Regions from separate parts of the Serratia sp. KH_031 genome, predicted to be linked through region 1. Evidence: predicted binding sites of a transcription regulator. Region 1 holds the regulator's gene; the other holds the start of a gene.
The links. The regulator CRP, encoded in region 1, controls carbon source genes, mostly activating them, when cyclic AMP is high. The targets are predictions, from matches to a motif close to ATGTGANNNNNNTCACAT.

Region 1 (4,246 bases):
CCAGTATTCCTTTGAGTTATCACGCCGACAAACAGCCTCCTTGCCGACAACAGTGGATAATGTGATCTTCGTCACTTTATGTTTTTAATAACAATACGTTATGCAGGAATGATGAAAATATCGCCTTTATACCAACGGCATAAGATGCAATTATCTATTGAGTGATGCTTTTTAGTTATAGGGGGGAAGACGTGCGTTATTTGCCCAAGATCCAGCAATTGAAAGTGTTTCAACAAATCATTCGCAGCGGCAGTATTCGCGGCGCAGCACGGGCTTTACAACAATCACAACCGGCGGTGAGCCGTAGCTTGCGCGAACTGGAGTTAGCACTCGATACCCAGTTGATTATGCGCAGTAATCAGGGCATGACGCTGACGGAAACCGGGCGCGCTTTTGCTCAGCGAATGCAGTTTATTCTGGAAGAGTTACAAAGAGCGGCAGAAGAAATTGAGCAAATAGAACAACATGGTCAGGGTACGGTGGCGCTGGGGCTGTCTTCGCTATTAGCACTGACTGTGCTACCGGAGCTCACAGAAGCTTTCAGATCTCAGTTTCCACAAGCCAGTCTGGTGATCCGAGAAGCTCAACTTTCTACCTTGTTACCTGCGTTACGTGAAGGAAAGCTGGATTTTGTCGTCGGTAGCGTCAGCCCCGAACTACCGCTGGAGGAATTGGTGTGTGAACCGCTGTTCAATGCCTCATTCGGTATTATCGCTCGCCACAGCCACCCACTTGCGAAAGCTACCTCGCTAGATGAACTCCGCTCGGCCAAATGGCTGTTACCGGAAACGGATATGGGCTACTACCAGTATCTGCAATCTGAGCTCGGCACCTTTTATCAACAGCTCGATATGGCACCCATTCGTTCAGATTCGGTCGTTAGCGGGTTGAGTCTAGTGTTGAACGCCGATTACCTCACCATTGTCGCGCGTGCGATGCAGGCACCTTTTGGTCTAGAGCATCGTCTGGTCACATTGCCGATCACCAGTTTGCCGCCAGCGCAGTATTGCGTGCTGTATTCGCAAAAATCGCCGCTAACCATTACGGCGCGGCGATTTCTCGATCTGCTGCGTCGGCTGTGCCAACGCTATGCTTGGTAAGGTTATTCGACGAGCTGAATTTCAAAGCTGTGGGTCACTTTTGCGGCTTTACCCAGCATCAGCGCCACTGAGCAATATTTCTCAGCAGAAAGATCGACCGCACGTTCAACAGCCTTATCGCTAAGTTCTTTACCGGTAACAATAAAATGCAAGTTGATATGGGTAAAAGTACGCGGAACTTCTTCACGGCGCTCAGAGGTGAGTTTTACCTCACAATCACGCACGTCATTGCGTCCTTTTTGCAGGATAGAGACCACATCGATAGCGCTGCATCCCCCAACAGCCATCAATACCATCTCCATTGGGCTTGGCGCTTTTTCACCCGCATTGCCATCCATCAAAACCTGATGACCAGACGCGGATTCACCCAAAAATGTCAAATCTTCTATCCACTTAACTCTTGCATACATAATGGTTACTCCGGTTAATTTCTGAATGTCAGACTACGCTTTCACCGTGAAACTGGCAACGGAACCTGACACTAATCATGCTGAAGCGAGACAACACAAGACACTTGCCTCACTCTGTGCTACAAACAGAGCCGAAATAACACTTTCTGGAACATGGGTTTCGGGGCAGTCTATAGAAAAGTCCTGATATCGTTATGTTAACAGAATGTAGCTTGCAGCTCCGGTAGCAAGTTAATATGCTAGGGCGACGGCGTATTTTTATCGAACACCTCAAAACTTTCTGATAGCCCATTATCTCACACCCGGCTTCAGCTTGTTTGACAGGGAACTCTGATCCCAGCGATACAGATAGATTACAACAGAGGATAACAGCGAATGGTTCTCGGCAAACCGCAAACAGACCCGACTCTCGAATGGTTCCTGTCTCATTGCCATATCCACAAATATCCATCCAAGAGTACGCTGATTCACCAAGGTGAAAAGGCCGAAACGCTTTACTACATCGTGAAAGGCTCCGTAGCGGTGCTGATCAAAGATGAAGAAGGTAAAGAGATGATTTTGTCCTACCTCAATCAGGGGGACTTCATCGGCGAGCTTGGATTATTTGAAGAAGGCCAGGAGCGCAGTGCTTGGGTTCGGGCAAAAACTGCCTGTGAAGTGGCTGAAATTTCTTATAAAAAATTCCGCCAACTGATTCAGGTAAACCCGGACATTTTGATGCGCCTGTCTGCGCAGATGGCAGACCGTCTGCAAGTGACTTCCGAAAAAGTGGGCAACCTCGCTTTCCTCGACGTGACTGGACGTATCGCGCAAACCCTACTGAACTTGGCGAAGCAACCTGATGCCATGACCCACCCAGACGGTATGCAGATTAAAATCACCCGTCAGGAAATTGGTCAGATCGTCGGCTGCTCCCGCGAAACCGTTGGCCGTATATTGAAAATGCTGGAAGATCAAAATCTGATCTCCGCACACGGCAAAACCATCGTGGTATACGGTACTCGTTAATCCCAGAAAAAATGGCGCGATAATCAATTCGCGCCATTTTTTTATCGGTAAAACATCATGTGGCGGCGGCTGATTTATCACCCGGAAGTGAATTACGCACTGCGACAAACGCTGGTGCTTTGCCTGCCTGTCGCATTCGGCCTGCTGATTGGCTCACTGCAACTCGGCCTGATGTTTTCTTTGGTTCCCGCCTGCTGCAATATCGCGGGTTTAGATACTCCCCATAAACGCTTTTTCAAACGCCTGATCGTCGGCGGTTTGTTGTTCGCCTTCAGTAGCTTACTGTTACAACAGGCTCTACTGTGGCACGTCCCGTTACCTTGGTTAGTTCTCGGTTTGGCATTACTGCTCGGCGTTACCGGGGAAATCAGTCCGCTCCACGCTCGCATGCTACCGGCTGCGATGGTGGCCGCTATTTTCTCTCTCAGCATGGCCGGTACGGTACCGATCTGGCATGCGCCGTTGTTGTATATCGTCGGCACCGCTTGGTATGGCTTGTTCACTTGGTTCTGGTTCAAGCTGTGGAAAGAGCAGCCGATGCGCGAGTCACTCAGTTTGCTGTATCGCCAACTGGCAGATTACTTGGAAGCTAAATATTCATTGCTGACCCAGCACACTGACCCAGAAACCGCACTGCCGCCATTGCTGCAACGTCAGCAACAGGTGATGGACATTATCAGCCTGCTGTATCAACAACTTAATTTCCTGCCCCATGCCAACAACATGGAGCAAAAACGCCTGCAACGCGCATTCCAAGTCGCACTCGATTTGCAAGAACACATCACCGTCAGCCTGCATTTGCCGGAAGAAGTACAAAAACTGGTGGCACAGAGTCAGGCCGAAGCCATCATCCGCCGTAATGCGCAGGTGATCGCCGCTCGTTTGCGCGTAGTCGCCAACGACATTCTTTACCATCACCACTCGCAGCGTTTTAGCATGACCAATGAACTGGCGGCGCTGGAAAAAGTGGCATTGCAACACGCCGATAACCCGGTCGGTAAGTTCTGCTATTACCATTTCAGCCGCATTGCTCGCCTGCTGCGCACCCAGTATCCGCTGTATCGCCGCAATCTAATGATCAGGCAATCACGTCTGCCATTCTGGCCGGCGCTAGTTAGCTATCTGTCATTCAAATCCAACGCGTTACGTAATGCCGCTCGCTTAGGCGTGATATTGGCGGCGGGAAGTAGTTTGGGGATTTTTTTCAACCTGCCCAAACCTTACTGGATATTGTTGACCATCATGTTAGTAAGCCAAAATGGCTATAACGCCACGCGGGTGCGTATCCAGCACCGTGCGCTAGGTACGTTGATTGGATTAGTGATTGCCGCGGGTTTGCTGCAATTACATATGCCGGAAACCGCCACGCTGGGCGTGATGTTGGTGATTACCTTGGCGGCCTATCTGATACTGCGCAAAAACTACGGCTTGGCGGTGATTGGCTTTACCGTCACGGCGGTTTACACCCTGCAACTACTGGCGCTTAACGGGAAAGATTTCCTGGTGCCGAGGCTGATCGATACCCTGACCGGCTGCGTGTTGGTGTTCGGCGGATCAATCTGGCTGTGGCCGCAGTGGCAAAGTGGCTTGCTGCGTAAAAACGCCCATCAGGCGCTGGAGAACGATCAGACGGCGCTGCGTTTGATGTTGGAAAAACAGGAACCAGACCCTACCGAGTTGGCCTATGCCCGTATGCAGGTTAATCAGGCACATAACGCGTTGTTTACT
Region 2 (4,246 bases), 1.8 Mb from region 1:
GCCGGTCAGAATATCGTCGACATTGTCAATTTTGGCATACTGCAAATAACTGGCATATGGCGAGCCGATTTTTGGATCTGCCAAGCGTTGCCAGCTATAAACGAAATCTTGCGCAGTGACCGGGGAACCATCGCTCCAAACCGCATCAGGACGCAGATGGAAGGTCCAGTTTTGATAATTCTTATTTTCCCAACGTTCTGCCACCGCCGGAACCTGATGCCCATTCGCATCAGTACTTACCAAACCTTCTAACAGGTTAAGAATAATATTACTTTCTGGGCTGCCTTCGACCTTATGCGGATCTAATGAAGCGACTTCGCTACCATTGTTAATCACTATCTTTTGTTGCGCAGCGAGTTGTACGCCAGCTGGCACATCTACCGCATGAGCGCAGTTAATAACCGCCAAACTCAACATGCTGGTAATGATGAATAGATTTAGCGGTGTGCGCTTCAGTGTTTGCTGCATGGTCGAGGCTCCTTTTCACCAACAAGCATGGCTTATCGATCTTTGTGAAATATTTATAAGAATTCTAAATAAACGGATACCAGCAAAAATCATTCCTACTTTACTTAGCGACGTAACGGATTAGCCGCAGAGAAGTTGCTCGGAAATTAGCAGAAGCTAAAATCCATAGCCAATAATTTTTACAGAAATGTTAAGCAATTCTCTTTTATTGGTACTAACGCCTCTTTGCACCAACTCATTAATGCCACACAAAGATAACGTAACAACATGAATTTAATGAATAAAACAAGGGTGAAAATTTATCCCGTTCTATCAATCAAGCACCCAGCCGCCAAAAAGAAACATTAAATTAACAATTTAGCCATTCGAAGAATAAACACCTGCCTATGTGCGCTTAATCACTAATAACACCTGTATGAAAGCGAGACAAGCCCTACAGAATGATGTGATTAAATTAACAACAAAATAGGTTTTGATGGCGAAGGAAAGTCAGAAAGTGACAAGAGAAAAACGCTATAAATAGCGACTTGAGGATTTATTGAGCAACAAACAAGGTTTTATGCCACATAGCAGTGCAATTGCTAAAAATTTATTCAGATTGCGCACTATATTAATGCGAACAATAAAATAATTTTAAAAATTAAAAATGAATTGAGTTGCGATATTCTCATCGCAACTCAATTTGATCGTTATAACAGACCTGGGAATATCGCTTTGATACCGGTAACGATAAATTCAATCCCCAATGCCATCAGCAACAAGCCCATGATACGAGTAATAACGTTGATGCCCGTTTGCCCCAACAACCGCACCAACAGTGGTGCAGCGCGGAACAATAGCCAACAGCAGAAGGCAAACAGTGCAATCGCAACTGAAAAACCTAACAGATTCGGCCAAGTGTGATAACGCGAGCTCCAAACAATCGTGGAGCTGATCGCCCCCGGCCCCGCCATTAACGGTAACGCCAGTGGCACGACACCAATACTTTCGCGGATCGCGCTTTCGGACTTCTCTTGTTTATTCTGCTTATCTTCGCCCAACTTACCGCTGATCATCGACATAGCGATGGTCACCACCAAGATGCCGCCCGCAATACGGAACGAATCAATCGATATGCCGAAGAGATGCAGGATACCTTCGCCGAGGAACAATGAAGTCCATAAAATGATCGCCACCGACAGGTTAGCCGTCAGATTGGTTTTGTTGCGCCCGACTTCCGCTTGGTAGCTGGTCATACTGATAAAGACGGGCAGAATACCTACCGGGTTCACCAGTGCAAACAGGCCGACAAAGAACTTAATGTAGCCAGAAAAATCCAATAAAGATTGGCCCACAATGACCCCACGTTAATAGCTTTAATAAAGAGACACGCCCACGCGCGCTAATGTAATGGAATTGCAACTGCTAATCCATGACTTAACCATGACATTTTTCGCTACATTTATGATTTGTAACCAAACATCGCGCCATTGTGAAAAATTAGTGTAGGATTTAACACTTATTATAGAAGAGTGATGAAAATCACAGAACCTCGATCATACAAATCGTGCTGAAAGGTGTCAGCTTGAGAATTTTATGACTTATGTCACAAAATGATTAACCAAGAATAGTTAAGCTTTTAGTCGTAGTCAGGGAGTAGAACAGTTTAGGGATGAAGGTTCCATTCACTGCCTGCTACCAATTTCGCGCTTGGTAAAGCTCTTTAAGTAAATCAGCAGTATGTAGCACTAAATGCAGGAAAAGCCTTGGTTTTTAACAGACGTTTTTCCTCAAGCTGTCTATACTAGTTGCTCGCACGGCTTATTTACTGAAAGAGTTTAACATTTATCAGGAGAGCATTATGGCTGTAACAAATGTCGCTGAATTGAACGAGCTTGTTGCACGTGTCAAAAAAGCCCAGCGTGAATATGCCAACTTCACTCAAGAGCAAGTTGACAAAATCTTCCGCGCTGCCGCCCTCGCCGCTGCCGATGCACGTATTCCCTTGGCTAAAATGGCCGTCGAAGAGTCCGGTATGGGCATCATCGAAGACAAAGTGATCAAAAACCACTTCGCTTCTGAGTATATCTACAACGCCTATAAAGATGAAAAAACCTGCGGTATTTTGTCTGAAGACGAAACCTTCGGTACCATCACCATTGCAGAACCTATCGGTCTAATCTGCGGTATTGTTCCAACCACCAACCCAACCTCTACCGCTATCTTTAAAGCACTGATCAGCCTGAAAACCCGTAACGGCATCATCTTCTCCCCGCACCCTCGTGCGAAGAACGCTACCAATAAAGCGGCAGATATCGTGCTGCAAGCAGCTATTGCTGCCGGTGCACCAAAAGATATTATCGGCTGGATAGACCAACCTACCGTTGACCTGTCTAACCAGCTGATGCACCACCCAGATATCAACCTGATCCTGGCAACCGGTGGCCCGGGCATGGTTAAAGCCGCTTATAGTTCAGGTAAACCTGCTATCGGTGTTGGTGCGGGTAATACCCCGGTGGTCGTTGATGAAACGGCAGACATCAAACGTGTTGTCGCTTCTATTCTGATGTCAAAAACCTTCGATAGCGGCGTTATCTGTGCTTCCGAACAGTCCGTCATCGTGGTTGATTCCGTTTATGACGCCGTGCGTGAGCGTTTCGCTACTCACGGCGGCTACATGCTGCAAGGCAAAGAACTGAAAGCCGTTCAGGACATCATCCTGAAAAATGGCGGCCTGAACGCGGCGATCGTCGGTCAATCCGCACCGAAAATTGCTGAAATGGCCGGTATTAAAGTCCCCGCTAGCACCAAAGTGCTCATCGGTGAAGTTAAGGTTGTTGATGAGTCCGAGCCGTTTGCTCACGAAAAACTGTCTCCAACGCTGGCAATGTACCGTGCCAAGACTTTCGAAGAAGCCGTTACCAAAGCAGAAAAATTGGTAGAAATGGGCGGTATCGGTCACACCTCGTGCCTGTACACCGACCAAGACAACCAACAGGAACGTGTCGCCTACTTCGGCGAGAAAATGAAAACTGCACGTATCTTGATCAACACCCCTGCCTCTCAAGGGGGTATCGGTGATCTGTACAACTTTAAACTCGCGCCATCGCTGACGCTGGGCTGTGGTTCTTGGGGTGGTAACTCCATCTCTGAAAACGTCGGTCCAAAACACTTGATCAACAAGAAAACTGTAGCGAAGCGAGCAGAAAACATGTTGTGGCATAAACTTCCAAAATCAATCTACTTCCGCCGTGGCTCACTGCCAATCGCGCTGGAAGAAGTGGCAACCGATGGTGCCAAACGCGCCTTCATCGTTACCGACCGCTTCCTGTTCAATAACGGCTATGCTGACCAAATCACTAAAGTGTTGAAGTCACACGGTATTGAAACAGAAGTGTTCTTCGAAGTTGAAGCAGATCCAACGCTGAGCATCGTGCGTAAAGGTGCAGAGCAGATGAATTCCTTCAAACCAGACGTGATCATTGCGCTGGGTGGTGGTTCACCAATGGATGCTGCCAAAATCATGTGGGTGCTGTACGAACATCCAGAAACTCACTTCGAAGACTTGGCGCTGCGCTTTATGGACATCCGTAAACGTATCTACAAGTTCCCGAAAATGGGCGTGAAAGCGAAAATGATCGCCGTCACCACCACTTCCGGTACTGGTTCAGAAGTAACGCCATTTGCGGTAGTGACCGACGATGCAACCGGTCAGAAATACCCATTGGCTGACTATGCATTAACCCCAGACATGGCGATTGTGGATGCTAACCTAGTGATGAACATGCCTAAATCCTTG

Region 2: the regulator CRP is predicted to act here: its motif matches at 1,978-1,995, upstream of AC3ISQ_RS11800 (YchE family NAAT transporter).

The regions. Positions count from the first base shown of each region.
Region 1 is NZ_CM174496.1:4,432,880-4,437,125, forward strand. It holds gene AC3ISQ_RS20115 (LysR substrate-binding domain-containing protein) at 192-1,100, shown strand; gene AC3ISQ_RS20120 (OsmC family protein) at 1,103-1,510, opposite strand; gene crp (cAMP-activated global transcriptional regulator CRP) at 1,886-2,518, shown strand; gene AC3ISQ_RS20130 (YccS/YhfK family putative transporter) at 2,576-4,246, shown strand, end outside.
Region 2 is NZ_CM174496.1:2,626,291-2,630,536, forward strand. It holds gene AC3ISQ_RS11795 (ABC transporter substrate-binding protein) at 1-468, opposite strand, end outside; gene AC3ISQ_RS11800 (YchE family NAAT transporter) at 1,158-1,802, opposite strand; gene adhE (bifunctional acetaldehyde-CoA/alcohol dehydrogenase) at 2,309-4,246, shown strand, end outside.